DNA from 2 places in the Pararhizobium qamdonense genome. Region 2 is predicted to be linked to the other one. Evidence: predicted binding sites of a transcription regulator. Region 2 holds the regulator's gene; the other holds the start of a gene.
What was found. Region 2 encodes LexA, which represses DNA repair genes until DNA is damaged. Its sites were predicted from a motif close to TGTTCNNNNTGTGTTCNG; they were not measured.
Positions count from the first base shown of each region.

Region 1: PYR65_RS20600 (DNA recombination protein RmuC) is a predicted target of LexA. The motif match lies at 14,628-14,645, and genes of this name have one in related genera.

Region 1 covers NZ_CP119566.1:4,216,893-4,232,486, reverse strand. The annotation lists gene PYR65_RS20665 (transporter associated domain-containing protein) at 1-917, shown strand, start outside; gene lnt (apolipoprotein N-acyltransferase) at 1,237-2,826, shown strand; gene PYR65_RS20655 (helix-turn-helix domain-containing protein) at 2,983-3,402, shown strand; gene metK (methionine adenosyltransferase) at 3,653-4,933, shown strand; gene trmB (tRNA (guanosine(46)-N7)-methyltransferase TrmB) at 5,020-5,718, shown strand; gene PYR65_RS20640 (zinc-dependent alcohol dehydrogenase family protein) at 5,729-6,718, opposite strand; gene PYR65_RS20635 (ArsR/SmtB family transcription factor) at 6,779-7,081, opposite strand; gene PYR65_RS20630 (BQ00720 family protein) at 7,311-7,568, opposite strand; gene PYR65_RS20625 (Hsp20 family protein) at 7,709-8,140, opposite strand; gene PYR65_RS20620 (nucleoside hydrolase) at 8,296-9,240, shown strand; gene PYR65_RS20615 (hypothetical protein) at 9,292-9,621, opposite strand; gene PYR65_RS20610 (methyl-accepting chemotaxis protein) at 9,786-12,155, opposite strand; gene PYR65_RS20605 (ribokinase) at 12,444-13,343, opposite strand; gene PYR65_RS20600 (DNA recombination protein RmuC) at 13,395-14,594, opposite strand; gene def (peptide deformylase) at 14,739-15,263, shown strand; gene PYR65_RS20590 (FitA-like ribbon-helix-helix domain-containing protein) at 15,329-15,594, shown strand, end outside.
Region 2 covers NZ_CP119566.1:2,664,483-2,680,076, reverse strand. The annotation lists gene PYR65_RS12915 (hypothetical protein) at 811-1,029, shown strand; gene PYR65_RS12910 (hypothetical protein) at 1,715-2,002, opposite strand; gene PYR65_RS12905 (hypothetical protein) at 2,025-2,591, opposite strand; tRNA gene PYR65_RS12900 (tRNA-Cys) at 2,844-2,917, opposite strand; gene lexA (transcriptional repressor LexA) at 3,169-3,882, opposite strand; gene PYR65_RS12890 (hypothetical protein) at 4,189-4,467, opposite strand; tRNA gene PYR65_RS12885 (tRNA-Asn) at 4,689-4,763, shown strand; gene panE (2-dehydropantoate 2-reductase) at 4,891-5,814, opposite strand; gene PYR65_RS12875 (winged helix-turn-helix transcriptional regulator) at 5,938-6,384, shown strand; gene PYR65_RS12870 (LysE family translocator) at 6,520-7,152, shown strand; gene PYR65_RS12865 (hypothetical protein) at 7,195-7,353, opposite strand; gene PYR65_RS12860 (cryptochrome/photolyase family protein) at 7,343-8,800, shown strand; gene PYR65_RS12855 (NAD(P)/FAD-dependent oxidoreductase) at 8,797-10,140, shown strand; gene PYR65_RS12850 (DUF1365 domain-containing protein) at 10,159-11,013, shown strand; gene PYR65_RS12845 (SAM-dependent methyltransferase) at 11,057-12,310, shown strand; gene PYR65_RS12840 (MFS transporter) at 12,303-13,643, shown strand; gene PYR65_RS12835 (SDR family NAD(P)-dependent oxidoreductase) at 13,659-14,501, opposite strand; gene PYR65_RS12830 (ChrR family anti-sigma-E factor) at 14,612-15,259, opposite strand; gene PYR65_RS12825 (cysteine synthase A) at 15,562-15,594, shown strand, end outside.

The DNA.
Region 1 (15,594 bases), 1.6 Mb from region 2:
CCATGCTCAACAATATCCTGCGTTTCCGCGAAGTCCGCGTCGAGGACGTCATGGTTCCGCGTGCCGATATCGAGGCCGTGGATCTCAGCATCACCATTGCCGAACTGATGGTGATTTTCGAGGAATCCGGCCGCTCGCGCATGCCGGTCTATAGCGAAAGCCTCGATGATCCCCGCGGCATGGTCCATATCCGCGACCTGCTGTCCTATGTGACCAAGCAGGCCCGCAACAAGCGGCGCAATGGCAGCCGTTCGACCGCAACTGCGACGGCGATCACGGCGGAAAAGCCGGAGAAGCCGGTGCGCCAGCCCAAGCCCGGTTTCGATCTCGGCCGTATCGATCTGTCCAAGACGGTTGAAGAGGCCGGCATCATCCGGCAGGTCCTGTTCGTGCCGCCATCCATGCATGCCTCTGACCTGATGCAGCGCATGCAGGCCGCCCGTATTCAGATGGCCCTGGTGATCGACGAATATGGCGGGACCGATGGCCTCGCCTCGCTGGAAGATATCGTTGAAATGGTCGTCGGCGATATCGAAGACGAGCATGACGATGAAGAAGTGATGTTCGCCAAAACCTCGGATGACGTATTTGTCGCCGATGCCCGCGTCGAACTGGAAGAGATTGCCGCTGCGATCGGGCCGGATTTCGATGTGCGCGAGCAGCTTGAGGATGTCGATACGCTGGGTGGCCTGGTCTTTGCTGCGCTCGGCCGTATTCCCGCCCGTGGCGAGGTGGTTCAGGCCATTCCCGGCTTTGAATTCCAGGTGCTGGATGCCGATCCGCGCCGCGTGAAGCGCGTGCGGATCGTGCGCAAGCGCCCGCCGGCCCGCCGCCGTCCAGTAAAGGGCGAAGAGGATCTGCCATTCGAGGCAACGCCAATCGCCCAGCCGGAGACCTCGCTGCGCGAAACGGGATAGAGCCTCGTGCGATCAATGAGGCGCATTCTGTTGCCTCAAATCGGCCGCCCACTGCGTCGGATGGCTTGTCCGATGGGGCGGCATCGCCCTGCGCCATCCTTCTGGTGGATCGGCCGATTTGAGGCAACAGAATGCGCCTCATTGATCGCACGAGGCTCTAACCCCACGCCAGAACCGCCGAAACGGCGTTTCCGGGCACGACAAGCCGCCACTTTTTTGGAACACTGCCCCCGGTTGATTCGGGGTGAACGGTTGCTGCGCGATTCGATCGGCCGCGCGGATAACCCGTGTGGCGGCTTGCGCCGATTGGGGGATGTGAATGGAGTGGCTTGCGGGCAGGATCATGCTGTTGTCGGGCGCCCGCCGGGCGCTTGTCGCTTTTGTTGCCGGTCTGATCGCCGTTTTCGCTTTGCCTCCGTTTGGCGTTTTTGCCGCGCCGTTTCTCTCTTTTCCCATTCTCGTCTGGCTGATCGACGGCGCCTCGGGCAATCCCGACCACGGGTTCGTCCGGCGCAGTTTTCCGGCATTCTGGATCGGCTGGTGTTTCGGCTTCGGCTATTTTCTGGGCGGCCTCTGGTGGCTGGGTAATGCGCTTCTCGTCGAAGCCGATGAATTTGCCTGGGCCGTGCCGCTGGCGGTGATCGGGGTGCCGGCGTTTCTGGCCTTCTTCTATGCGTTCGCTACGGCCATTGCCCGCATCCTTTGGACTGACGGTATGGGCCGGATCGCAGCGCTCGCCTTTGCGTTCGGCGTGTTTGAATGGCTGCGCAGCTTCGTTTTGACCGGTTTTCCCTGGAATGCCATCGGTTATGCCGCCATGCCGATTCCGCTGATGATGCAGTCGGCGTCCGTGATCGGCCTTGCCGGCGTCAATATGCTGGCTGTCTTCGTCTTCGCAGCGCCGGCACTCATCGGCACGCGCAAAGGGCTGAGCCTTGGGTTGGGCCTTGCCGTAGTTCTGGTCGCCGCCCATTTCGGCTACGGCTATTACCGGCTGGAACAGCCACTGCCGCCACCGGCCGATCCCGCCCTGACGATCCGGCTTGTTCAGCCCTTGATCGATCAATCGCAGAAAATCGACGACGCCGAGCGCATGGCGATCTTTGAAGAGCATCTGGCGCTGACGCAGGCGCCATCCGCCGATGGCGGCAAGCGTCCGGATATCGTCGTCTGGCCGGAAACCGCCGTGCCGTTCATCCTGACCGAAAATCCGGATGCGCTGCTGCGAATTTCCGATGTGCTGCAGGATGGCCAGCTTTTGATTACCGGCGCAGTACGGGCCGAAGCCAGCGGTGCCGGCCAGCCGCCGCGCTATTACAATTCGATTTACGTCATCGACGATCGCGGCCAGATCGTCGGCGCGGCCGATAAGGTCCATCTGGTCCCCTTTGGTGAATATCTGCCGCTGGAAAGCCTTCTGTCGGCGGCGGGCCTCGACACGGTCGCCATGCCCGGCGGTTTTTCGGCTGCGGCAACGCGGACGCTGTTGACGTTGCCAGGTGGCCGGACGTTTTATCCACTGATCTGCTATGAGGCTATTTTTCCTCAGGAAATCGGCCGCGAGGCATCTCAGGCCGATGCCTTGCTCAATCTCACCAACGACGCATGGTTCGGCAATACGCCCGGCCCCTATCAGCATTTTCAACAGGCGCGGGTTCGCTCCGTGGAAACGGGTCTGCCGCTCATCCGCGATGCCAATACCGGGATATCCGCCGTCATCAATGGCAGGGGAGAGATCGTCACCGGGTTCCCCTTCGGAACCAAGGGCTTCGTGGACACACTTTTGCCGGGAAAGTTTGATTTGCTAATGAGCCACGAGCAGCAGGAAAGGAACGCAATCCTGATTGGGTGCCTCCTGCTCGGTTTAGCACTTATTTCCCGTGCAAGTTTTATTCTGCGAGAGAATTGACCAAAAACCCCTAAAATTGCATAGTGGCACTCACCATCGATCTTCACCTATGTTCGGGGGGTTTCCGCCCCGGCTACACATCGTGACGTGTAGTCTGCTCTCGGCAAGTGTCCAGGTTATGGGAGCAACTGAAACTTCGCTTATTAGGAAACCGTTATGATAGAGAACAAGAAGAAGCCGAACCCTATCGACATTCATGTCGGTAGCCGGATCCGCCTTCGCCGTACCATGCTGGGCATGAGCCAGGAGAAACTCGGAGAGAGCCTCGGGATCACCTTCCAGCAGATTCAAAAATATGAAAAAGGCACGAACCGTGTCGGCGCCAGCCGCCTTCAGAACATTTCAAGCATCTTGAATGTTCCGGTCTCTTTCTTTTTCGAAGATGCACCGGGCGATTCGTCAACCGGTCCGTCTGGCATGGCCGAAGCCTCAAGCTCCAACTACGTGGTCGATTTCCTGTCGTCCTCGGAAGGGCTTCAGCTGAACCGCGCCTTCGTCAAGATCGGCGATCCCAAGGTACGCCGCAAGCTGGTGGACCTCGTCAAGGCACTGGCAGCGGAAGCAGAAGCCGAATAATAGGCTGCTGCAATCCATAGATGAAAAAAAGCGGCCGGACAGTGCCGCTTTTTTTGTGCCCGGATTCCAGGGGCCACCTTGACCTCACGCTCTTCAAATTGCTGAAATGCGGCTTTTAAGCATCAAAAGCCCGGAAAACTGTTCCTCCATTACCCATATAAAGATATATTTATGTCCTTGTGTGCTTGTCATTTCCTGGCAAAATCACTAACACGGTTGAAGCAGTTTTTTCTTTGAGGGGACTTCCCGCATGCGCGCTAACTACCTGTTTACGAGTGAATCCGTGGCAGAAGGTCATCCGGACAAAGTCTGTGACCGGATTTCCGATGAAATTGTTGACCTTGTGTATCGTGAAGCCGCCAAGACCGGGGTTGACCCCTGGGGAGTTCGCATCGCCTGCGAGACGTTGGCAACCACCAACCGCGTGGTGATCGCCGGCGAAGTGCGGGTGCCGGACACGCTTTTGAAGAAGGACAAGGACGGCAACGTCCTGAAAGATGCCGCCGGACATCCGGTTATCAACCCGGCCAAGTTCAAGGCTGCCGCCCGCAAGGCCATCCGCGAAATTGGTTACGAGCAGGCAGGCTTCCACTGGAAGACCGCCAAGATCGACGTGCTGTTGCATCCGCAGTCGGCCGATATCGCCCAGGGCGTCGATAATGCCGCCGACAAGCAGGGCGACGAAGGCGCTGGCGACCAGGGCATCATGTTCGGTTACGCCTGCAAGGAAACCGCAGAATTGATGCCGGCGCCGATCTATTATTCGCACCGCATTCTCGATCTGCTTGCCACGGCCCGCAAGAAGGGCGGCGGCGACGCCGGCCGCCTGGGTCCTGACGCCAAGAGCCAGGTCACGGTCCGTTATATCGACGGCAAGCCGGCGGAAGTAACCTCGATCGTCCTGTCGACCCAGCATCTCGATGAAAGCTGGGATTCGGCCAAGGTTCGCAGCGTCGTCGAGCCCTATATCCGCGAAGCGCTGCATGACATCGCCATTGCCGATGACTGCAACTGGTACATCAACCCGACCGGCAAGTTCGTGATCGGCGGGCCGGATGGTGATGCGGGCCTGACCGGCCGCAAGATCATTGTCGATACCTATGGTGGCGCAGCCCCGCATGGCGGCGGCGCATTCTCCGGCAAGGACACGACCAAGGTCGACCGTTCCGCAGCCTATGCGGCGCGATACCTTGCCAAGAACGTCGTTGCCGCCGGTCTGGCAGACCGCTGCACGATCCAGATCGCCTATGCGATCGGCGTCGCACAGCCTTTGTCGATCTATGTCGATCTGCATGGCACCGGTAAAGTGACGGAAGACCAGGTCGAAGCTGCGATCCGCAAGACGATGGATTTGTCCCCGTCGGGCATCCGCCGTCATCTGGACCTCAACAAGCCGATCTATGCCAAGACCTCGGCCTATGGTCATTTCGGCCGCAAGGCCGGCCGCGACGGCTCCTTCTCCTGGGAAAAGCTTGATCTCGTCAAGCCGCTCAAGGATGCGTTGAAGGACGAAGCCCTGAAGGCCGCCTGATCCGGCTCTTTACGGACCTGCCGATAAAACTGTAAAGCGGATGTTTCCTGACGGAGACGTCCGCTTTTATCGTGAAAGACATTGCCATGACTGACCAGCATCGCAGCCGTTCGACCGAAGCTTTCTTCGGCCGCCGCAAGGGCAAGCCTTTGCGCGCGCTGCAGGCGACGCATCTCGAAACCGTGCTTCCCTTGCTGAGGCTTGATCTGGCATCGCCGGCACCGGACGACGTGAAGACGCTGTTTCGCAATCCGGTGGGCCGCGTGCGGCTGGAAATCGGCTTTGGCGGCGGCGAGCACCTGATCCACCGCGCGGCCGAAGACGCAGAGACCGGTTTTATCGGCGTCGAGCCCTTCGTCAATTCGATGGCAAAGCTGGTGGGATATATCGAGGAGCGCGGTGTCGAAAACATCCGCCTGCATGATGACGACGCGACGCAGGTTCTGGACTGGCTGCCGGAAAACGCGATCGACCAGATCGATCTTCTCTATCCCGATCCCTGGCCGAAGCGGAAGCACTGGAAACGCCGCTTCGTCTCCCCGGTCAATCTCGACCGGTTCGCGCGCGTGCTGAAACCCGGCGGCATCTTCTGCTTCGCCTCCGATATCGATAGCTATGTCAACTGGACGCTGTCGCATTGCCACGACCACCCGGCATTCGACTGGACGGCCGAAAATGCCAGTGACTGGCTGACGCCCTATGCCGGCTGGCCGAGCACGCGCTATGAGGCCAAGGCACGCCGGGAAGGCCGCAAGTCCGCCTATCTGACATTCCGGCGGCTCTAACACTCAACGGTCAAATGTCCGCATTTGCGGGATGAGCCGAAGGCTCGACTGCGATCGCGATTTTTCCACGAAGGCCGTTGTTGGGGGCCTCCAGCCGGGCATGGGCGAGGGGAATGTCGGCAAGCGGGTAGACGGCGCCCACATGGGGCCGCAACTGCCCGCGCTCTACCAGTGCGCTCAGTTCGTCCAGCTTGCCCCGGTTTTGCCGTGTGAAAACGAAGTGGTAACTCGCGTTCTTGCCCCAGGCCTGAACGACGTTCTGTGGCTCTGTAATGTCCACGATCGTGACAACGCGGCCGAGTTGTGCGAGCGCATCCGGGCTGCGCGCCAATGTGTTGCCACCAATGGTGTCGAACACGACATCGACGCCACGGCCCCCCGTTTCCCGCATGATAACATCGACATAATCTTCGTTCCTGTAGTCGATGACAACGTCCGCGCCCATGCTGCGTACGAACGCGAAGTTATCCTCGCGTGCGGTCGTGAACACGTTCGCACCGATGGCTTTGGCGAGCTGGATCGCCACATGGCCGACCCCTCCCGCACCGCCATGGATCAGGATGCTTTCCCCAACTCTGAGAGCTGCACGGACGACCAGGGCCTCCCACGCGGTACCGCCAACCAGGCTCAGGCTTGCCGCCTCGAGATGGCTGAGCGAACTGGGTTTTGTTCCGATAATGTTTTCGTTCGCAACGTGGTATTCGGCATAGCTTCCCGGCCCGTCGAATATTTGCGGCGTGTACCAGACTTCGTCTCCTGGAGAAAACATCGTCACGCCGGGGCCGACTGCTTCCACCACTCCGGATACGTCATGACCGGTAATGGCCGGCAATGGCACCAGGTCGCGATAGTCACCGCGCCGGACCTGGTAATCCAAGGGATTGATCGACGTCGCATGGACGCGCACCAGGACCTGTCCCGCATGCGGAACAGGCGTCGGCACGTCGCGAAGTTTGAACGCTTCCGGGCCGCCAAAAGAGTGAAGCATCATCGCTTTCATTGCAAATCCTCGTTTCGTTAAAAAGAAATATCGCGAATTACCGATATTCTATGGTAAAAATTACAGGTCTTTGCCGATGATCCCGGCCAAAGCGCTGATGGTTGTTTCGTTGCGTTTATAGTAGGTCCACTGGCCGATGCGCCTGGCTTCCACCAGGCCTGCTCGTTGCAGCGTCGCAAGATAATCGGACACCGTCGATTGCGACAGTCCGACGCCCTCTTGAATGCTGCTGACGCAGACCCCGACCGTCAGAACGTCACCTTCATCCTGTGGAGGGAAGTTCTTCACGGGATCCTTCAAACCCTGCACGATTTCAAGTCGTGTGCGGTTTGACAGGGCTTTGAATATTTCGAGCAAATCCATGCGCTGATAATATCGAGATTTACCGATATGTCAATACGGTCAGGGGCGGTCATGTTTCGGCTTCGGGAATGGGACGCCGGAAGGCGACGAAGGGCCCATCAATCCGCAGGAGAGGCGGCGTCTATGACGTCTAAGGCGAAATCGTCGAAGCGCCGCGATGAGGAGACAGCGGCTCAGTTCAATCCTGAACGTCGATCAAAACTAAGCCGCAATGTCACTTGCCTGTGATTTAATGCAGGCTCACGGTGCGCAGGTCGTCTTCTGCGGCCTTGAAGAAGGTGCTGGAACGGTTGTCGGTCAGAAGGATCGGCGTGCCGTCGGCACCGAACAGTGCCCATAGGTCGAGGTCGGGATCCATATTGGGCGCTTCCGGAAAGACGCGGGACACTTCGTCCGAGCGCATCTTGCGAATATAGCCAACTTCGCCGGCGCCCAGATGCGCCAGGTCATTTTTCGACAGATGCGAGCTGACGTGTTTCAATCCCATGAGTCGTACTCCGTGGCTTTGCCGATTCCATCGCCGATAAGACAATTGAAACCCGCAACACATTGATTTTACTGTACGAAGTTCGGGGCCATTGGGAGCGGCCGGGTCCTTGGTGCAGCCGGCAGAGGCTGCCGGTTATCCTACTCTGCGACCAAAATATTAATTTTCTTTACCATACGGACAGGTTCTGGACGAATGAGATCGACAGAGAGCAGGCCGTTCTTCAACTGCGCCTTGGAAACCTGCATTCCCTCGGCAAGTACGAACATCCGCTGGAACTGGCGCGCCGCAATGCCCCTGTGCAGATAGTCGCGTTCCCCCGTTTCAGTCTGGCGCCCGCGAATGATCAGCTGGTTTTCCTCGGTCGTGACGTCGAGATCGTCTTCTGAAAAACCGGCAACGGCCAGCGTGATTCGCAGGCTGTCCGGCTCGCCGGATGTGTCGTCCCGGCGCACGCGCTCGATATTATAGGGAGGGTAGCCGTCATTGCCCTTGGCAATGCGCTCAAGGGTCTTTTCCATCGCGTCGAAACCGAGCAGCAGCGGGCTCGTAAAGGGCGTGATCCGGGTCATATCTAGTCCTTGCAGCTCAAGCGACTGTTTTGACGGACCTGCGAGGCAGCATCCGAGAGGCTTCAATATGGTAGCTGTGCGTAGCGAGTGCAAGGCGCTTGCACTGGACCAAGAGGCAAATCATAGTCCCGCTCGCTGATTTGGAGGAGACCCGCATGCCCGCGCCGAGAAAGATTATCATCGATACCGATCCGGGGCAGGACGATGCCGCCGCCATCATGCTGGCGCTCGGCAGCCCTGGCGAACTGGACGTGCTCGGGATCACCGCAGTTGCCGGCAATGTGCCGGTGGCGTTGACCTCCCGCAATATCCGGGTGATCTGCGAATTGTGCAACCGCCGCGACGTTAAGGTCTATGCCGGAGCCGACAGGCCGCTGGTACGCCAGTTGGTGACAGCCGAACATGTGCATGGCAAGACCGGCTTGGACGGCCCGGTGGTCGAGGAGCCGACCATGCCGATGCAAACACAGCACGCGGTCGATTTCATCATCGAGACCCTGCTTTCGGAAGAGGTTGGCACCGTCACGCTCTGTACCTTAGGTGCGCTCACCAATATCGCGCTGGCGCTCAACAAGGCGCCGCAGATTGCACCGCGCGTGCGCGAAATCGTCATGATGGGGGGCGGCTTCTTCGAGGGCGGCAACATTACGCCGGCAGCCGAATTCAATATCTACGTCGATCCGGACGCCGCCGACATCGTTTTCAAGTCGGGCATTCCGATCGTGATGATGCCGCTGGATGTCACGCACCGGGTTTTAACCCACAAGGCCCGCGTCGAAAAGATCAAGGCGATCGGCTCGCCGGCAGCGGTTGCGATGGCCGAGATGCTGGAATTCTTCGAGCGCTTCGATATCGAGAAATACGGTTCCGATGGCGGCCCGCTGCATGATCCGACCGTGATCGCCTATGTCCTGCGTCCCGACCTGTTCAAGGGCCGCGATTGCAACGTTGAGATCGAGACCAGGTCCGAACTCACCGTGGGCATGACCGTCGTCGATTGGTGGCAGGTGACTGGCCGCAAGCACAATGCCAAGGTCATGCGCGAGGTCGATGACCAGGGTTTCTTCGACCTTCTGACCGAGCGCATCGCCCGGCTGTAACCTCTTCAAACGAACCGGCCGCCACGTTTCAAAGTGGCGGCCGTTTCTCAGTTAGCGAATGTAAAGACGGAAAACTTCCGGAGAATAGTAGTAGCCGTCGCTATGGCGGCGGTAGCCGCGGCGATGTTCGCGGTAACCACGGTGCCCGTTCCAATAGCCCCGGCGTTCCTGGCGGCGCTCGGCGCGATCATGCCTGTTCTGGTGACGCTTCTTCCAGCGCGGCGCATCCGAATCGCGCTGGCGGTACTGCGCCAGTTCGACGCTGGACGACAGCTGAACGTCGTTTGCCCGGACCGGTGCTGCAGATGCCGGCATGAACGATGTCAGGCCGACCATGACGGCGATGGCAGCGGCGCCCAGTGTCTTGATTGTCGTGTTCATAGTTCCATCCTTTCGATGTGATGCCGGACCTTGCGCTTATCGCTATGAACGCAATGTGAACCGGTCGTTCATCTAAAATATTGGAAATACTAAAAAAAGCCGCAGAATGCCTGAACGAAAAACGGCGCCGCAAGGGCGCCGTTCCCGTAGGTTGTGTTATCAGTTCAGAACTCTTCCCAATTATCCTGGGAAAGCGCAGTGTTGCCGGAGACCTGCGGCACCGCCCTTGGCGCCGGCGCACTGTAGCGGGCCGGAGCGGATTTCGCAGGCGCACTGTAGGCAGGCGCGGATGACCGGACTGGTGCCCGCATCCGGTCGGCCGTGTTGCGCAGCATCTCGGTGGACGGCTGGCCGTGACGGGCGACATGGAAGCGGGAGACGAGCGTGCTCAGCGCGCGGGCTTCCTCGTTCAACGCCATGCTGGCGGCGGTTGTCTCTTCCACCATCGCAGCATTTTGCTGGGTCACCTGGTCCATCTGGTTGACCGCCGTGTTGATCTCTTTCAGGCCGACAGCCTGTTCCGAGGCCGAGCCGGAAATCTGGCGAATGAGCCCGTTGATCTGCACCACCTGGTCGGCGATCTTCTGCAGCGCGCCACCGGCACGGCCGACGAGATCGACACCATCGCGAACCTGGCCGGCCGAGGTGTTGATCAATTGCTTGATCTCCTTGGCGGCATTGGCCGAGCGCTGGGCAAGCTCGCGCACTTCCTGGGCAACCACGGCAAATCCCTTGCCGGCATCCCCGGCGCGGGCCGCTTCAACACCGGCATTGAGCGCCAGGAGGTTGGTCTGGAACGCGATCTCGTCGATAACGCCGATGATGCGGCTGACTTCGCCGGAGGACTGCTCGATGCCCTTCATCGCGGCGATCGCCTTCTGCACCACTTCGCCGGACTGTTCGGCGTCGCTGCTGGCGGTCTCGACGGATTTTGCCGCCACCTTGGCATTGTCGGCGCTGGCATTGACCTGCGAGGTCAGCTGATCGAGCGCCGCTGCCGTTTCTTCCAGGCTTGCGGCCTGCTGCTCGGTGCGGTGCGAAAGATCGTTGGCAGCGTTGCTGATTTCGCTGGTGCCGGTGCCGATGTTGACGACCGAGCTGTTGACCGTCTGGATCGTCTCTTCGAGGCTATCCATGGCGGAGTTGAAGTCGGTCTTCAGCTGGGCATATTCACCGGGGAAGTCGTCAGTGATGCGATAGGCAAGATCACCCGAGGAAAGCTGCGACAGGCCCTTGGCAAGCTTGGCAACAATCTCGCGCTGGGTGGCGCTAGACTGGGCGCGTTCGGCTTCGGACTGGCTGCGCTGCTGTTCGGACGACCGGCGCTCCTGCTGCGCCTCGGCTTCCAGACGCTTGGTATCGGCGAGCCTATGGCGGAAGCCTTCAAGCGCCTTGGCGACGGAACCGGTCTCATCGGTGCGGTCCTGGCCGGATACGGCATTGGTATAAACACCTTTGCTGAGGTTTTCCACATCGCTGACCAGACCTGCAAGCGGCTTCTGAACGAAGCTGCGGACCGCAAGGTAGAGGCCGAGAAGCACGGCGCCCAGCACGATCAGGCCACCGATGATCATCATATAGGTCTGATCGATGATGGGGGCGTTGATGGCGCTCTGCGGCACATCGACGAGCACGACCCAGGTCGTGTTCACGTCAGGCAGGCTGAAGGGGTAGACGACACGCTCGAAGGTTTCGTTGCCATCGTATGTCAGGTCATGGATCATGCCCGGCTTTGCAGTCGACAGCGCAGTCTTGACGATATCGGCGCCGATACCGTCATAATCCTTCATCAAGAGGTCCGGGATCGGTGCGACCAGCCATTTGCCGCTCTGCGAGAGAAGGGTCACGCGGCCGGTGCCGAAGGGGCGGACATCCTTCATCTTGTTGGCAAGCGAGGACAGCGAAACATCGACGCCGCTGACGCCGATCAGCTTGCCGTTGGAGATAACGGGATAGGCGATCGAGGACATCGAGTTGCTGTCGCCCGTCGTGGTCTCGGTGTAGGGCGGGGACATCGCGCCCTTCTGGCTCTTGGCAGCCAGCCCATACCAGTCGGCCGCATAGTCGGAATCGAAGGTCGAAAACGCGATGCCGGTCTTGCTCTTTGTCCAGTAGGGGTTCAGCGTTCCGTCCTTGCTGGCGCCGAAATCCTTCTGGCCGGCATAATCCTTGGACTTGCCATCGAAAGCATTGGGCTCTTCGGCAAACCAGCTGCCAAACGCGAATGTATTCTTTTCGACATTGGCTTTGAGCAGATCGACGACGGCCTTGCGGTCGAGATAGCCGCCTTCCTGGCCGCGTCCGATGATCCCGGCTGTAGAGCGGGCAGCGCCCGCCAGCTCGGCAATGTTGCTGGCAATGTCGGATGCAATGGATTTCGCTTCGGTCCGCGCCTGGTCGATGACCAGCGTCTCGACACGATCCTGCGTCTGGGAAATGAGCACGTAGTTGGAGGCGAGAAGGACGAGCGCGATAGTGCCGCCCGTGACCGCGATAAGCTTTGTGGCCAGCGATTTGGCCTGGAACTTGAACATGAATGTCCCCGCATTGTGAGAGGTCCGCGGATTTCAAGCCGCAGAATGACGCGATCTTTGGATGGGAGATGCCCCCTCATAGGGCGCCAGATGCCGACCGGCATCGTGAGGCCGCCCTTGATCCTTGGAAGGCGGCCTTTGCAGCTTTTTGATAGCGCGGAATTTATTAAAATTAGAACAACGTCAGAGACTGAAATCCCATAGTTTATAGGGGATTTTCTACTGCGTGGCGTGCGGGCGACGTTCGCTGTTCTGATTGCGCTGAGGCGCAGTTGCGCTCAGAACCGGTCAGATTTTTGCATCCACCTCGGCGGCCAGCGGAATGGCCGGCTGGGCGCCCGGATTGAGGCAGGCAAGAGAGCCTGCAACCGCCGCACGGCGCAGCGCCGCGTCGAAATCGAGCCCGGCATCGAGGCTTGCGGCAAGATAACCGCAGAAGGTATCGCCGGCGCCAACCGTATCGACCGGCTCGATCTTCAAACCCTTGGCGCGATGGATCGCGCCGTTGCGCACGGCTACAACGCCCTCGGCGCCCAACGTGACGATGACAGTCTGGCCTGTTTCCCGCGACAGCGCCTGCATGGCCTCCTCACGCTCGGCAGCCGACAGCCCTTCGCGCCCGGCCAGAAGCTCGAATTCCGTTTCATTGGCGACGACAATATCCGCCATCCGGCCAAGCCGTGCGGCATCCGCTGTCAACGGCGCAATGTTGATGATCGAGGTAATGCCCTTGCTCTTGGCCGCAACGAGCGCTTTTTCGACCGAAGCGGCCGGAATTTCGAGCTGCAGCATCAGCGTATCGCCAGCATCCATCGTCTCGACGGCGGATTGCGCATCGCCTGCGCCGACCGTGCCGTTGGCGCTCGCCACCACGACGATGACGTTTTCACCATCGCCACCGACGAGGATATGCGCGGTGCCGGTCGGTTCGCTCACTGTTTTCGTCAGCGACAGGTCGGTGCCCGCCTGCTTCAGCAGCGCAAGCGCTCCATCGGCAAAGCTGTCGGAGCCGACGGCTCCAGCCATGCGCACGGCCGCTCCGGCGCGGCGCGCCGCCAGTGCCTGATTGGCGCCCTTGCCGCCGGCAGCGGTGGAAAACCCGGTGCCGGTCACGGTTTCGCCGGGCTTGGGCAGGCGTGCGGTGGTGGCGATCAGGTCCATGTTGATGGAGCCGAAAACTGTGATCATGTAAGGTGTCTCCCGGGGCAGCCGATTTTTCCGGGACAGTGCCCGACCGGGTTAGTCCTCGTCAACCACCCGCAGCTTCAATTGCCCGATACGCGTATCGAAGGATTTCTGATCGGTCTTTCCGTCTTGAGCAGCGCCCGCCGTCTCGAGGTCCAGTGCCTCGATGCGCGTGCCGCGCTTCTTCAGCTTGTCCGAGGAGATCAGAATATCATCGACGTCCTTCTGGGTGGTGAGGAAATGGCCGTGCAGCTTGCGCACCCGGTCGTCGAGCCGGGTCAGGTCCTCCATCAGCCGGATCACTTCGCCCTGGATCAGATGCGCCTGCTCGCGCATCCGGGCGTCCCTCAGGATCGCCTGGATAACCTGGATGGACAGCATCAAAAGCGACGGCGAAACGATGACGATGCGCGACCGGTGCGCTTTCTGGACGATGCCCTCGAAATGCTCGTGGATTTCAGCAAAGATCGATTCGGAGGGAACGAAGAGAAAGGCGGTCTCCTGGGTTTCCCCGGCGATCAGGTATTTTCCAGAGATATCCCGGATATGCACCTCCATGTCGCGGCGAAACTGTTGCTGCGCCTGCCGGACCATGTCAGGATTTTCGGCGCTGCGAATGGCATTCCAGCCCTCCAGCGGAAATTTGGCGTCGATCACCAGGGCCGGCTGGCCGTTCGGCATGCGGATGGTGCAATCCGGCCGCGATCCGTTGGAAAGCGTCGCCTGAAAGGCATAGGCGCCCATCGGCAGGCCATCGGCAATGATCGTTTCCATGCGCGACTGGCCAAAGGCGCCGCGCGTCTGCTTGTTGGACAGAATGCTCTGCAGCCCGGCCATGTCCTTGGCCAAAGACTGGATATTGGTCTGCGCGGTATCGATCACCGCCAGCCGCTCCTGCAGCCGCCGCAGGTTTTCATGCGTCGCCTTCGTCTGCTCGGTAATCGAGGTGCCCAGCCGGTGCGTCATGCCGTCGATCCGCTGGCTGATCGACTGGTTGAGTTCGGACTGGCGCGCGCCAAACACATCGGCCATCGCAGCGATGCGGCCCTGCATCTCGGTCTGCGCAGCAAGCAGCGCCGTCATCCGCTGCTCGGCATCATCTGCCGATTGCCGGTCCCGCCGCCTGCGAAGAACCGCCGGAATGCCGGCAAACAGCACGATTGCGGCAGCGCCGAACAGGCACATGCCCGGCGTCACCGTGTAGGAGCCAAGGATGAAAAGCGGTTGATCGAGCGTCAGAATTGTCGGTTCCATCGCAAGAGAGTAAGGGGATTCGGGTTTGCTGACTAGATCAAAACAAGAACATTGGTAAACGCGCCAATACAAACTGCTGCATTGGCTGCAAAAATCTTGAAAACGAGAATTCCATCGGCGCAAAAGATCGGTTATGGGAGCCAGATGACCATCAAGCCGCTCATCATTCTTCCCGATCCCGTGCTGCGCCAGCTGTCCCAGCCGGTGGAAACGGTCAGTGCCGAGATCCGCCATCTGGCGGATGACATGCTGGATACGATGTATGACGCGCCGGGCATTGGCCTGGCCGCGATCCAGATCGGCATTCCGCGCCAGATGCTGGTGATCGATGTTGCCAAGGACGGCGAGGAAAAGCAGCCGCTGGTGTTCATCAATCCCAAAATCCTCACCACATCGGACGAGCGGTCCGTGTATGAGGAAGGCTGCCTGTCGATCCCGGATTATTATGCCGAGGTCGAACGTCCTGCGACGATTACGGTCGAATATATCGATCTCGACGGAAAGAAGCTGACAGCCAAGGCCGACGGCCTTTTGGCGACCTGCTTGCAGCACGAGATCGATCACTTGAACGGCGTGCTGTTCATCGACCACATTTCCAAGCTCAAGCGCGAAATGGTGATCCGCAAGTTCACCAAGGCCGCCAAGACCCGCGGCGCCAAGGCGATCTGACGCTTCCATTGAAAATATGGGCCGGAGAGACTATGATATCACTGATATCATAGTGGAGGTTGCGTATGGGTGATCTGCTGATCCGAAATATTTCCGATGCTTTGAAGCGCGATATCGCTGCTGCGGCTGACCGCACCGGGCGTAGTCTTTCCGATGAGGCGAAAGAGCTTTTACGCCGGGGCTTGATTGCCAAGAGCGATATCAAGCCTTTGGATGAGCAACCGGCCTATGATGTTCTGCGCGCCGCGTTTGGAGCGGATGAAGGCTTGGGTGACGATTTTTCTGCTGTTCTGGATGAAATCGAGGCGGAACGGAAGAGGGATTTTGGCCG
Region 2 (15,594 bases):
CAAAGGCCGTATCCCGCGCGCCTTATGTCGGAATTGTCTCGTTTGGCGCCGGCGGCTACAAAAAAGCGTTGGCCTTGAACGCCATAGGGGCATGGCATTTTTGTTTATAGTGTCGTGCCATGCCCCGCCCAAGCCATGCTGACACTTAAGCTACCCTCTTCAACGTCCAAACTCTTGGTCCAACCTCTTAAGGAAACATAGCTGGCAATACCGTGCGGATTTTCTATGCCTATATTGCGATCTGCGCTGTTTTGAGTGGCCTTGCTCTCTGGACCCTCTTTTTGCTCGTCTCGCCGCCACAGCAGGCCGTGCGGCCGACCCCCGGATTTTCCAACGCGGATACAACCGGCAAGCCCTACAAGGGCGCACGAAGATCCTGCGCGATCGGCGGCATCTGTCCGTAAGGGTTTTGTACATTTTTCGCACACCGGCGCGTGTTTCGGCCTTATCAATGTGACAATAAAACCGCCTGATCCATCAGCGCTACGCGACGCGTCGAGCCGGCTTTGCTGCTCGATATTCGACCCTTCATCCGCTCAGACTGTTCAAGTGCGCGTGAAGTCGCCTGCTCAAACCAATTTTAACAATCTGTTCCAGACCGTTAGGCCCGCTTCGGACGCATCGGCGATAGTGCATGACCATCGGACTTAAATAGGCTTAGGCATATTTCACCACCTTCCGAAATATGCTATGTTGCCCTCCTACGCATTGAGTACCCACCCAGCAGTGAAACGCCCCCTGGCCAGCGTCTTTTGGCGTCTGTTCATCAGTTGAACTCAAGTGCTGCAAAGCGCGGTGAAGGAGAATGCCATGCATTACAGCGTGCAGTTTTTCACCTGGACCCCAAAACAGGGCGTCCATCAGGTCGGATCGACGATCGAAATCGATGCCATCAACCCCAAGCTCGCGGCCGTATCGCTGTTGGGACTAAGATTGGATGAGACCGGAACGGCCAAAAAACTCGCTGTGCGGGTCTGGACGGCACCGGATGATAGCAAAGCCGATTGCGCCTGTTTCTACTATCATTAACGGTGTACCGCTTGCATAAAAGCCAAAGGACAGAGTTATCAGCGATAGAGATTGCAAAGAATCCTGCTGAAAAATTGTCAGCTTAGGCGGCGATAAGGTGCCCGCACTGCTGACTGACTTTGGCTTCCCTTAAAAATGGTTTCAGCACATTCAGGGAAACGTCGAGTGGGCCGGCCGTCGATTGACTATCGAGCTGATGCGATTGCGACTCGTTCTGGCTTCATCGTAGGGATAAGCCCAAAAAACCCCGAAAAGCGAACAGACAAGCAGCCAACTGAAACCGCTCCGCCATTTTCTTGAAGCAATGACTGCAGTCACAAAGCCGCAAATGATCCAGATAATGATGCGTCCCATGAATACACCCTACCACACCCTATGAGAGCATATTGACACGATGTTCGCGTCGGCCAAGCCTATGAGGCAGGGTGTTTAAGCTGTTTGTGGAGAAGGGTAGCGAGATAATCCCGGCGCACATAAAGCAAATCGATTGCTAAGCAAGCTCACGAAATCCTCGTGCCGCTGACACCACGACGGTATTTTCAATCTGGGAAAATTTGGAGGCCTCGCCCGGAATTGAACCGGGGTGCAAGGATTTGCAGTCTTCAGTTTTGAGGTCTGGCTGTCTGATAATCCGATAGTAAGAGCGTCGTGGGAATTTCCCACTGCGTCCGGATTTGTGACGCAGTCAGCCCGCAGATTTGAAAAATGCATCTACCCAGATGCCGATCCCTGTGACGACAATGGTGAGCCCAACCGCAATCGCAGAGATCATCGTCCACCTTGCCGTCGAGACAGTGGCATCAGCAGCTTTCACAGTTGCACTTGCCGCCGCGATTTGCGCTTCAGCGGCTGTTTTCTCAAACTTGAAAACACGTCGCCGGATTTCGAGGTCGCGATCGTACGATCTTTGGGAGCCGGGTTGCTCCCCGCCGTGTTCAAACAACTGATCTTCAGAAACGGTAGACCAATCCATGTGATTTATCCCTCCTCGCGCGTCATTCCTCAGTTTTCATGGGTGTTCTGAACTTCCGAGAAGACCTATTCCGTCGTGCCGGCCAATCGGTGTTTTGATAGTCTGCAAAGCCCCTACCCCACGTAGAGAAATCATAATCTCCGTGCGGGACAGTCCCGAACCAGAATGCGTGCTCGGAAGCCTCCTGCGCCCAAGTCAGGATGGTGGCCACATCAATCTCAAGTGCGCTACGCTTGCCACGGCGATGCATTTGGACAACGAGCGAGCGATCTCCCACCATAATCGGGTTATGTAAGAGACGGTTGCGGACTTCGATGCTGTCCTGCACAAGCGGTATACGTTGCAAGAGCTTTTCCCGCCATTCGTCAGCCACCGACGTTTCGGGAAGTTGTAGCAGAAGACTTAGAATTTGAAGGTCTCTGCCGATGCTGCTCTCATATAAAATAGCAAGACCCATTTCCGATGTGAGCGGTAGAATCCGAATAATCGCATCCTGAATGGAATGCTCGAGGTGAGCACTGGCCTGGGCAAAACGACCTAGTGCAGAAGCCAAAGCGGGATTGGTGTCAGTGGCTGAAAAAACTTTCATTCGCTGCCTCCGCCTGGCACTCGCGCTTTCGCATCATTCCTCATGAGCTTACGCTGAAGATGCACTCCGCAATACGTGTTGTACCCTTTATCCCCTTGAATCCCGATGACCTTCGATTCGCATGTTGCATGGAGGCGCGGTCATCAGATTGAAACCCTTGAAAATTACGGGAAGTGCCTTGCAACATGGAGCGACAAGAAAATAAAGGGTGCCGTTGTCGGCACCCTGTATCATATTGAAATATGGAAAATTTGGAGGCCTCGCCCGGAATTGAACCGGGGTGCAAGGATTTGCAGTCCTCTGCGTCACCACTCCGCCACGAGGCCTCGTCAGCTCAAATCATCGAACTGTGGCGGCGGTTTAGAATGATCCCAAACAAATCGCAAGAGGATATTTCTGAAAAACGTCCGTGTTAATTTGCCAACGGACGTTCCCGAGCCAGTCTTCCACAGTCTGAAGCTGCGCACGTCCCTGCCCCATATCCTGGATCAGACCGTTGCGCACCTGCCATTTATGATCGGGCAATGCCAGCCGTTGGGATTGCCGCGTTTCCATCAAAAAACGATCGACGATGCAATCAATGATACCGGCGGATCAATCCGACCAGTTTCCCCTGAATCTTGACCCGGTCCGGCCCGAAGATGCGCGTCTCATACGCAGGATTGGCGGCTTCCAGCGCAATCGAAGCGCCCTTCCGGCGAAACCGCTTCAGCGTCGCTTCCTCGTCATCGACAAGCGCAACGATGATCTCGCCTGGGCTGGCGCTATTGGTATTGCGGATGATGACCGTGTCGCCATCCAGAATGCCGGCCTCGATCATCGAATCGCCGCGCACTTCAAGCGCATAGTGCTCGCCGGCACCGACCATTTCGAGAGGCACGGAAATATCATGAGTGTTATTCTGGATCGCGGAGATCGGCACGCCGGCCGCGATCCTGCCCATGACGGGAATGGAGACGGTGTCACTATTGGCTGCGGTCTTGACGGGTGCCGGAGGCGGCGCCGGCTGTGCGCCCAGGCTTCCCTGGATGACGCTGGGCGAAAAGCCGCGCTTGGGCTGCAGGCTGGTGGAATAGGCTTCCGGCAGCTTGATCACCTCAAGCGCTCTTGCCCGGTTGGGCAGGCGCCGGATGAAGCCGCGCTCTTCAAGTGCTGTAATCAACCGGTGGATGCCGGATTTCGACGCAAGGTCCAGTGCATCCTTCATTTCGTCAAAGGACGGCGGTACCCCCGATTCCTTCATTCTTTCGTGAATGAACAGAAGCAGTTCCTGTTGCTTGCGGGTCAGCATGAACGATCACTCCAGAATCGAGAAACAAATCAAGAACGAACACTATCTGTTCCATATGTGTTCCGCAAGTGCTTAAAATTCATTGAACGATTTCAAGGATGGAAGGCGATTTCGCAGGCCGGCTGTGGTGTGTCATGAGGCCGACTCGGTAAAATTGCGATCACGCGCATGCGTTTCGCGGATTGAGCGATTTTTTTGCGCGTGAGGTGCGCAACTGCAAATAGGAGTTGCCTGTCAAAAACGGTGCACTGACCGACGGAGGTCTCTCGCATCAAGCCGGTGCGCTTTGATCGTCAGCGCCTCGTCCTAGTTGGACGGCTGCCATTTGCGCGCCCACCAGACCGAAAGCTTACGCCGCCGGCGCCGCACGAAGGCGAGATCGTGGGACAGCACCAGCAAACCTAGAGGCACCATCCAGAACCCAAGGATAGGAAGGAATCCCAAAATGCCGCCAAAGATCAGAGCGACGCCGATGGTGATGCGCAACAAACGCGATTGCGGCAGCCGCATCCGCCATGAGCCGATAATCAGTTCATGGGTCCGGGCATCGATGCCGAATTTTTTCGTTTTTTGCGAGCCTGCCATTCATTTCACCTGTCTCAGAGTCAATTGCGCGCCCATCATAGCGCAATCCATTAGCGTCAAGGGGTTGGCTTGCGCACCATCTGGAAAGCGGTGCTCCCTTCAGATGGGAAGTTCTCCACAGTCTGACAAGATTGTGCGTTTTTTTTGAAAAACCGCTTGGCAAATCGGAAAAGCATTTGTATTAGCAGCCTCACTTCTGCAGCACACACCGCCGCAGATGATCCCTGGTAGCTCAGCGGTAGAGCATTCGACTGTTAATCGACAGGTCGCCGGTTCGAATCCGGCCCGGGGAGCCAAATTCATAAAGCCTTCGCAGCGATGCGAAGGCTTTTCGATTCAAGGCCAATCAGAAAGAGGTTTTGCCGCGTGGCGTGTCGGTTCAGGTTGGTCGGCGTACGGACGCCTCCCTGTCAGCAGCTATCGTCATTCCGCAGCCAAGCCCGACTGGTAGATCGACAGGTTGGCGAAGGCAGCGCTCAGAAGCGGCGTCGCAATCTGCGCCTCGCGGGCGCGCCGCACGAGATCGCCGACGATCTGCTCGGCTTCGATCCGCTTTGCCTGCTTCAGGTCGCGGTACATGGACGATGTCTGCGTCGATCCCTGCCGCGTGAGCTGGTCCCTGGCCGCAGCCACAAACGCATCGCTTGGCGCGGTCCCAACTGCGCGAACGGTCGCGACGGCCTCGTCGAGCAGGCTTGCGGCAAACTCAGCACCTCCGGGTGCTGCGGCGATATCACCGACAGCCCCGCGCATCAGGCAATTGATCGCCCCAAGCGAAGCCAGAAGAATCCACTTCTCCCACATTTCCCGTTCGATCGAGGACGACAGGCGCGCGTCGAAGCCCGCCCCTTTCATGAACGCGTCAATGGCCGCCATCCGGTCCGTTAGCGCCCCATCGCGCTCGCCATAAAACAGGTCATGGAACGGCGCCAGGTGAGCGATACGTCCCTCCTGGTCCAGCACCGTCGCAATCTTGCAGACGCATCCCGCCAGACGTTCCGCGCCAAACCGCGCGGAAAGCACATCCATGTGCTTCATGCCGTTCAAAACCGGCAAAATCAACGTGTTCGGTCCCACCGCCGGCGCAAAGTCCTCCACTGTCGCCGCCAGCGAGAACGCCTTGACCGCGAGCAGAACGATATCAAACGGTGCCGAAATCTCCCCTGCCGTGAGCAGCTGAGGCTTGATCGAGAGGTCCCCGGCCGGGCTGACGATCTGAAGGCCGGTCCTTCGCAACTGTTCGGCACGAGCAGGCCGGACGAGGAAGGTCACATCCTTGCCGGCCGCAGCCAACCTGCCCCCGAAATATCCGCCGGTCGAACCGGCTCCCACCACGAGCATGCGCATTGGCTCTGTCCTTATCGCCAGGGGTTGTGTTTACGGTTTCATGATACAACCTCTGTATCTTTATCCACAGGGTTTAAAAATACAACCGTGAACGCACGGTGATTTTCGAAAGGCGGATGCGAGATGCGGAGAAAGAGTTTTGGACATGCGCGTTGCCCCGTCGCCCGGTCTCTGGATACGGTCGGCGATTGGTGGACGCTGCTGCTCGTTCGCGATGCATTACGGGGCGCTTGCCGCTTCAGCGATTTTCAACAGAGCCTCGGCCTGGCGAAGAACGTCCTGAGCACACGGCTTCGAAAGCTGGTCGACGACGGCATCATGCGGCTGGAGCCATCGCGTTTGCGGCCCGACCGCAATGAATACCACCTGACAGACAAGGGCCGCCGGCTGCTGGTCGTGATCCTGGCGCTGCGTCAATGGGGACAAGAGCAGCTCTTTCAGGATGGCGAGGAGATGTCCGAGATGATCGACACGGTCACCGGTGCTCCGCCACAGCCCCTTCGTGTCCTCGCTGAGGACGGCCGCGCGCTCGTTCCCGAAGATATGTCCCTGCGAGTTGCCATAAGGTGAGCGCCAAACTCTCCGGGGAGACAGTTTACAAAGACCTTGCTAAGCGGCGAGGCCTGGGCTCGGCAGCGCTGCTTGCCAGACGCGACTTTTTGAAAATCCTGTTGTATAGGGTGCAAACCTAACCAGGAGCAGACAATGCCGCCGATCGAGTTGCTGATTGCCTTCATCGCGACCACCGCAGTCTTTGCCTATATTCCGGGGCCGGCGATGCTCTACGCTGCGGCACAAACCATTGCGCGCGGCCGCTGGTCGGGACTGATGGCGGCGCTCGGTATCCATATTGGCGGCTATGCCCATGTTCTTGCCGCAGCAGCGGGTCTTTCCATCCTGTTTCACGCCGTGCCGGCGCTGTATCTCATCGTGAAACTGGCCGGTGCTGCCTATCTTGTCTGGCTCGGTATCTCGCTGTTTTGCGCCAAGGTGGAGGGCGACGACGCCCTGCCCGGCATCGAGCCGAAATCGGGCCGCCGGGCATTTTTCGAGAGCGTCACGGTCGAGGTTCTCAATCCGAAAACCGCGATTTTCTTCGTGGCCTTCCTGCCGCAATTCGTCGATCCCTCCGCTGTCTTTCCGGTCTGGTTGCAGCTCGCAATCCTCGGAGCGATCGTCAACCTGATCTTTTCATCCGCCGATCTCGTCTGCGTCTTCCTTGCGGGGGCGGTGATGACACGGCTGCGGCGCTCGAGCGGCGCCCAGCGTCTGCTGCAGCGCGCCGGCGGTACCATGCTTATTGGCCTAGGCACGCATCTGGCACTCCAGAAGAGCTGATGCGGCAGAAGTTTGTTTTGAGGCGAGTGCGAGCAGCCTTTATCACGCTTCATTGGTGATCGCGTGCTGCGGCAGCGATGCCGGCATTTCCCGCAAAACAATGAAATAAATAGCTTTCTTCGCGAAACCTTTGATCCGCCGCATCCGTATCTGCGTAAGTAAAGACGTTGGATACGAAGCGCGGATAGTGATGAAAAACAACGGTAATTCCTCAGGCACTCCGATTATCGTCTGGTTTCGCAAGGACCTGCGGCTCGGCGATAACCATGCCTTGCATGCCGCTGCGCAGACCGGTCGCGATATCATTCCCGTTTATATCCGCGAACCGGCAGACAGTGAAAATGGGCCACTGGGTGCCGCGCAGGGCTGGTGGCTGCATCATTCTCTGAAAAGCCTTGAGGCGGATCTGGATAGCATCGGCAGCCGGCTCGTTCTGCGCAGCGGCAAACCTGATACGGCGCTCGCTGACCTGATTAATGAGACTGGTGCTTCGGACATCTATTGGAACCGCCGCTACGATCCGAAGGGGATCGCGGTCGATACGCCCCTGAAAGACCAGCTGTCTGATCAGGGCGTTACGGTGAAAAGCTTCGCCGGACAGCTTCTGCACGAGCCGCTGCGATTGAAGACGGGATCGGGAACGCCATACAAAGTCTACACCCCGTTCTGGCGGGCGCTCGAGGCAGCGGGAGAGCCGGACCATCCTCTCGACCGGCCGGAAAAGCTGGCAGCACCGGATCGGTGGCCCGCAAGCAATGATCTCGCCAGCTGGAAACTTCTGCCGCAAAAGCCGGATTGGGCAAAGAGTTTTTCCGAAGTCTGGACCCCTGGGGAAGCGGCAGCGCTGGAACGGCTGGAGGCCTTCGTCGATGATGGGATGTCCGGCTACAAGACCCGGCGCGACCTGCCGTCGGTCGATGGTACGTCCGGCCTCTCGCCCTATCTCGCCATGGGGGAAATTTCCCCTGCCCGCATCTGGCATGCGACGCGCAACCTGCACAATGTTCCCGCTGACGACGTGATCACCTTTCGCAAGGAACTCGCCTGGCGCGATTTTTCCTATCATCTGCTCTTTCATAACCCCGATCTGCCGCGCGAAAATCTCAACCGGAAATATGATGCCTTCGCCTGGTCGGGAACGTCGGATGCCTTTGATCGATGGACAAAGGGCGAGACCGGTTATCCCGTCGTCGATGCCGGGATGCGGCAGCTCTGGCGGCACGGCACGATGCACAATCGCGTCCGGATGATTGCGGCGTCCTTCCTGATCAAGGATCTTTTGATCGACTGGCGGCGCGGCGAAGCCTGGTTTCGCGACACGCTGGTGGATGCGGACCCGGCCTCCAATGCGGCAAGCTGGCAGTGGGTCGCGGGAAGCGGTGCCGATGCCTCGCCGTTTTTCCGGGTCTTCAATCCGATCCTGCAGGGCGAAAAGTTCGATCCCGACGGCATCTACGTCAAAACCTTCGTGCCGGAACTGCAGGACCTGCCTGCAAAATTCGTACACCGTCCGTTCGAGGCGCCCGAAGCGGTTTTGAAGACCGCCGGTGTGACGCTTGGACAAACCTATCCCCAGCCTCTCGTGGACCACGCAAAGGCGCGCGATCGCGCTCTTGCTGCCTATAACAAGATCAAGGACGCAGCATGAACGCCCCCTTTTCCCATGGTCCCCACCATTCTCCCGGCCGCCGTCTGTCGATCGCCGTGATCGGCTCCGGCGTTTCCGGCAGCTCCGCCGCATGGGCGCTCAATCCCGTCCATGATGTCACGCTTTACGAGAAGGACGAGCGGGCGGGCGGGCACACGGCCACGGTTGATATCGACTATGACGGTACGCCGCTGTCGGTCGATACCGGCTTCATCGTCTATAACGAGGCCAATTATCCCAATCTCACGGCCTTGTTTGCCGAGCTGGACGTGACGACGCACAAGAGCGACATGAGCTTTTCCGTCTCGCTGGATCATGGCCGGCTGGAATGGAGCGGCGACAATCTGGCAACCGTGTTTGCCCAGAAGCGCAATCTTGTCCGCCCGTCCTTTCTAATGATGCTGCGCGAAATCCTGCGCTTCAACCGCATTTGCCTGGAAGACCGCAGTGCCGGCCTGCTTCAGGCGATGTCGATCGGCGATTATCTCAACTGGCGCGGTTTTTCACCCGGTTTCACCAACAATTATCTTGCGCCGATGGCGGCGGCGATCTGGTCGTCGCCGACAGCGAAGATGCTGGAATTTCCGGCCGAAAATTTCATCCAGTTCTTCGACAACCATCGCCTGATCTATTCCAAGCCGCATCCTTGGCGCACGGTAACCGGCGGCAGCCGCAACTATCTGCACAAGCTTCTGCAGCCGCTGGGTGACCGCGTCCATCTCGGCTGCGGCGTGCGCTCGCTGCGGCGGGAAGACGGCCGGGTCATCATCACCGACACGCAGGGTGCAACGAAAGTCTTCGACAAGGTGATCATCGCCGCCCACAGCAACCAGGCGCTGGCGATGCTATCGGATCCGACACCAGCAGAGCGCGCGCTTCTGTCGGCAGTGCCCTATCATGCCAATCGCGTCATTCTCCACCGGGACACGGCATTGATGCCGAAACGCCCGAAGGTCTGGGCATCGTGGAACTATCTGCGCTCGACCAAACCCTGCGGATCGCAGGGTGTTGCCGTCAGCTACTGGATGAACCGCCTTCAGGGGATCGCGCCGCAGCACCCGCTGTTCGTCACCCTCAATCCGGAGCGTGAGCCGGCTGCGGACAAGGTCTTTGCCGAATTCTCCTATGATCATCCGCAGTTCGACGCCCGCTCGATGGCTGCCCAGCGCGATCTGAAATCCATTCAAGGCGACAACAACACCTTCTTTGCCGGTGCCTGGACAGGGTACGGTTTCCATGAGGACGGCCTGTCATCCGGCCTTGCCGCAGCCGAAGCCCTTGGCGGCATCATTCCATGGCGTGAGCAGGTTTCCTCAATCTTCAAGGAGGCGGCGGAGTAAATGCGTCCCGGCTCGCACATGGCAAAGAACGGAGCGCCACCCGCGCAAGCGGCGGTGCTCTTTTCCGGCCAGGTCATGCACCAGCGGATGAAGCCTGTCGGTCACAGGTTCAGCTATGACGTGTTTTCGCTGATGGTCGATCTCGACCGGCTGGACGAAGCGGACCGCTTGAGCGCAGTCTTTTCGGTCAACCGCCGCAATCTTCTCTCGTTCCATGAAAAGGACCATACCCGCAAGGATGGCCTTTCGCTGCGCAGCTATATCGACGATCTCCTGGCGCAGAATGGCCTGGCGGTGCGGCCGGCGCGTGTGCTTCTGGTGTGCTACCCGCGCATCCTCGGCCTCGTCTTCAATCCTCTCTCTGTCTACTATGCCTATGCGGACGATGGCACGCTGAGTGCCATGGTCTATGAGGTCCGCAACACGTTCGGCGAGCGCCATACCTATGTCTGCCCGATCGGACCCGGCGACGTTTCGGATGCCGGCATCCGCCAGCAATGCGACAAGCTGTTTCATGTCTCGCCGTTCATTCCGATGGCCATGCGCTATCAGTTTCGCATGCTCCCGCCCGGAGAGGAGATCCGCTGGCGTATTCTGGAAACCGACACCGAAGGGCCCTTGCTGGCGGCCACCTTTTCGGGTGTGCAGGTGCCGTTGAAAACAGGCAAGATTTTGCGTCTTGTTGCACGCATCCCGCATCTTACACTCAAGATCGTTGCAGGGATTCACTGGGAGGCGTTGAAGCTCTGGATCAAAGGCGTCCGCTATATCCCGCGGCCGCAAGCGCCCGAACCGACGAGCGCCTGGAAGCAGGGCCGAAGGACAAGCCATGGTTTTTCTCATGAATCCCAGGTTGGCGGTCCGGCGGAATGAGGTTATTTTGTGTCAAGAGCAATGATTGCGGAGGATCTGTCGAATGAGCCCAGCAGGCACCGGTTATTGTGACCCGAAGGACGGCGAGCGTCTTTCAGCTGAGAATTTATCACGCATTGTCAAAGGATTACCCGCAAAAGCTCAGATGGTGCTGCGCGGACTTGTGCATATGCAGGCGGGATGTCTGAAGCTGACATTGCCGGATAGCCGCACGGTGGTGATCAAAGGCAAGGCGCAGGGTCCCGTCGCGTCCATTACCTTGCACAACTGGAATTTACCACAGCGCGCGCTGACCGGCGGCACGATCGCCGTTGCTGAAAGCTATATGGACGGCGACTGGGATAGCCCGGATGTCGGGGCGTTTCTCGAACTCTTTCTCGTCAATACAGATGTCGGCCGTAATTTTTCCAATGGCGCGCGCGGCGTGCTGCGGCTTGTCGAAAAATTCCGCCACTGGATGAATGCCAACACGAAATCCGGATCGAAAAAGAACATTTCCGCCCATTACGATCTCGGCAACGCCTTCTACAAGGAATGGCTCGATCCGACGATGACCTATTCCTCCGCGCTCTATTCCACGGGTGCCAACGACCTGCAATCGGCCCAGCGCGCCAAATATAAGGCGCTGGCCGATGCCGCCGGCATCAAGGCCGGCCATCATGTGCTGGAGATCGGCTGCGGCTGGGGTGGGTTTGCCGAATATGCGGCCAGCGAAATCGGCTGCAAGGTGACGGGGCTGACGATCAGCCGCGAACAGCTGGCCTTCGCCAACGAGCGCATGAAAAACGCTGGTCTTTCCGATAAGGTCGATATCAAATTCCAGGATTATCGCGACGAGACGGGCGTATATGACCGGATCGTCTCCATCGAAATGTTCGAGGCCGTCGGCGAAAAATACTGGCCTGCTTATTTTTCGCAGTTGCAACGCTGCCTGAAGCCGGGTGGCAAGGCTGCCTTGCAGATCATCACCATCAAGCCGGAAGCTTACGAGGAATACCGCGCAAATCCCGATTTCATCCAGAAATACGTCTTTCCCGGCGGCATGCTGCCGACCCGCGAACATCTGATCGAACTCGGACGCAAGGTGGGTTTGAAGATCAGCGGCGATTTCGGCTTCGGGCTCGATTATGCCCGCACACTTGCCGAATGGCGCGAACGCTTCTGGAGCGTCTGGGACAAAGTCGAACCGCTCGGCTTCGATATCCGCTTCAAGCGGCTCTGGGAGTTCTACCTGTTCTATTGCGAAGCCGGTTTCAGGGCAAAGAACATCGACGTCCGACAGATCGTGTATGAATAATCCCGCAACCGGCGGCGGCGCCGGAACGCCGGTCAGCCGCCGGATGCTGTTTGCCTATGCCCTGCCCGCAGCGCCGCTCGCAGCGCTGGGCCTTCCGCTTTATTCTCTCGTTCCAACCTATTATAGCGAAACGCTGGGCCTGCCGATTGCCTCGGTCGGCTGGGCGCTTTTGCTGGTGCGCCTGTTCGATGCGATAACCGATCCATTGGCGGGCTATGCGGCCGACCGGATCAATCCGAGCTTCGGCCGCCGCCGGCTGCTTTTCCTGATATCCTTGCCTGTTGCCGCGCTCTCGGCGCTCATGCTCTATTGGCCTGCGGACGGCGCAGGAATTGCGTGGCTGACGGTGTGGGGCATGCTGACATCGCTGGGTTTCACGCTCGCCGTCGTGCCCTATTCCGCCTGGGGCGCCGAACTCGTCTCCGATTATCATGGCCGCACGCGGCTGACCTCGGCGCGGGAAGGCTTGACGCTCGCTGGCACTCTCATTGCGATCGTGCTTCCCTTCGCCATCGGGTTTAAACAGCGCGGATTTTCCGGCCTCGCGGTCCTTGGCATCACGGTCGCGGTGACGCTTCTCGCTTTCGGCGGTCTGACCATATGGATCGTTCCGGAACCCGCCAACCTGACGCGAAAGCCCCTGCCGCTGCGGCAGGCGCTTTCCTATCTCGGCCGCAACCGGCCGTTCCTGCGGCTGATTGCTGCCTTCTTTCTGAACGGTCTTGCTAACGGCATTCCGGCGACTTTGTTTCTCTATTTTGTCTCGGCACGGCTGCAACTGCCGGATATGCGCGGACCGCTGCTGTTTCTCTATTTCCTGAGCGCCGTCGCGGGCATCCCGCTTGCCGCGCTGATGGCGCGAAGGCTCGGCAAGCACCGGGCATGGGCAATCGCCATGATCGCCGCCTGCGTGATCTTTTCTGCCGCACCGCTGCTACCAGCGGGCGCACTTGTGTCCTTCGCGCTAATCTGTGCCCTCACCGGGCTACTGCTCGGTCTCGATCTGACACTCCCGGCATCGATCCAGGCTGACGTCATTGACGCCGATACCGCAGAGTCAGGCGATCAGCGCAGTGGCTTTTATTTCGCGGCCTGGGGACTTGCGACAAAGCTGTCGCTGGCGGTAGGCGTCGGCATCGTCTTTCCGCTGCTCAGCGTTTTCGGCTTTGATCCGGCTCCTGCGGCACAGAATACCGAAACCGCGCTGTTTGCGTTGGCCGCGATCTATGCCTGGGTTCCCATTGCGCTCAAACTCGCAGCGATCGCCCTGATGTGGAATTTTCCGCTGGACGAGGCGGCGCAGAAGACCCTGCAATCACGCATCCGCCAATGAGTGCGGCTGCGACCATCACACCGCCTGCGGATCCCGCTCCAGGATCTCGACGGGAGGAGCGCCTGTGACCAGCGGCCGCGTCCTCCATCCCGTGGCCCGGTTGACCAGCCAGAAATACAGGCCGTAGGGCAAGAGGTTGATGAGTTTCATCACATAGGTGAAACGCTTGGGAAAGGTAATCTCGAAGCCGCTGGATTTCAGGCCGTCCGCAATCCGGTCGGCAGCCACTTCGGCGCTGACAAGGGCCGGCATCGGGAACTCGTTCTTTGCCGTCGCGTCCGTTTCGACAAAGCCGGGATTGATGATCTGCAGGCGGACGCCGACCTTATCGAGATCGAACTTCAGGCTTTCCGCCATGTTGATCAACGCCGCCTTGGTCGCACCATAGGCCGCACTGGTCGGCAGGCCACCATAGCCGGTCACGGAAGAGACGATGGCGATCTGGCCATGCCCCCTCGCCTTCATATGCCGCACGGCCGGCAGCAGACAGTTGACGGTTCCATGCAGATTGACGGCGAACGTCTTTTCAAAATCCTCCCGATGCAGGTCCTCGCCGTGAACAGCCACATAGACGCCGGCATTCAAGACGGCGAGCGCCATAGGCCCGTGCTCATACTCGATCGCAGCCAGAATCCGTTCCATGTCCCGCGGATCGGTGACATCGCCATCAAGCACGATGATCTTGCCGGGACCAGGAGATTCATGCTGCAGCTTGACCAATTTTTCATGATCGCGCGCGGTAACGACCACATTGAAACCGTCCTTGACCAGCCGCAGCGCCAGGGCGCGGCCGATGCCGGAACTTGCTCCCGTGACCCAGGCCAGACCCATCTCGGGGTGTGCGACAAAATCGGTCATGGGATTTCCTTTCGCTGCTTCATTGCGGAGCCCGAAACTTTGGGATCACCAAACAATACGCATTGAAATTGAGTTTGTTCCCGCATTCGGGCCATTGTTCGGCAGAATGATCAACCGATCATGTCGCCCAGCAACTGCCGCCATGAACCGGTCAGTTTCAGCGGCGCCTGGGAGACGGCAAAACCGATGCAAGGGCATTCGGCCTCCGCCACGGGACGATGGTCGATGCTCTCGTCCGCCACCGAAATGTCACCCTTGACGAAGCGTCCGCGCGTATCGTTGAAGGCGCCGTCGAGAACCAGCGACAGCTCGTAGCCCTCATGCGTATGGGCTGGAACGGTTCGTCCGGGCTTCAGCCAGAAGAAGCTGACATCGCAACCGTCGATTTTTCCAAGACTGTATTCCTTGAACCCCGGAAGCTTTCTCTTCCAGGGAATGTCTGCTGCATCGAACCCGGCAAAATCGCGGATTGCCTTGGGGAAAAATGCGGTGACGGGCTGCTGCGGTGACGCATCCGCCAGGCGTAGAGGGGCAGCGGAAAATATGGCTCTCAGCGCCTCGTCCCGCGACGTCAGAGACACCGGCTCCATCTGCTCCAGAATATCACCGGCAACCGTTTCAAACTCGGCGACCTTGGGCCTGTTGGCGGCTTGCATTTCGAGATGTGCCTCGACGAGAACGCGTGCCGGTTCCGGCAGAATGCCGGCTGCATAGCGTGCCATCAGGGCGTCCACTGTATCCAGCTGAAAATCAGCCATAGATTGTCTTCACCTGTTTTGCCGTAACGGAAACGATTGCCCCATTACGCCAAGGGGCAACAAATGGATCACCGTGTCAACGAAACGCCCCTGGCTATTTTGGGTCAATTTTGCCCGCGACAGCGCCGGGTTGAAACGCTATTTCTTGCTTCAACGCGTGTGTAGGGCGAAAAGACGCTAGCATTACGGCATGTTGCGCTGCCCGCATTTATGTGGCTTAGGCAGTTCCTGCATGTCCCGTTAAAATTGTCACCGGCGCCAGGGTTCCCCTGCGCAACCATTCGCAGCCAAGAGGTTTTATCATGCCCGTTCTGCCTTCCGTTCTCGATGCCATC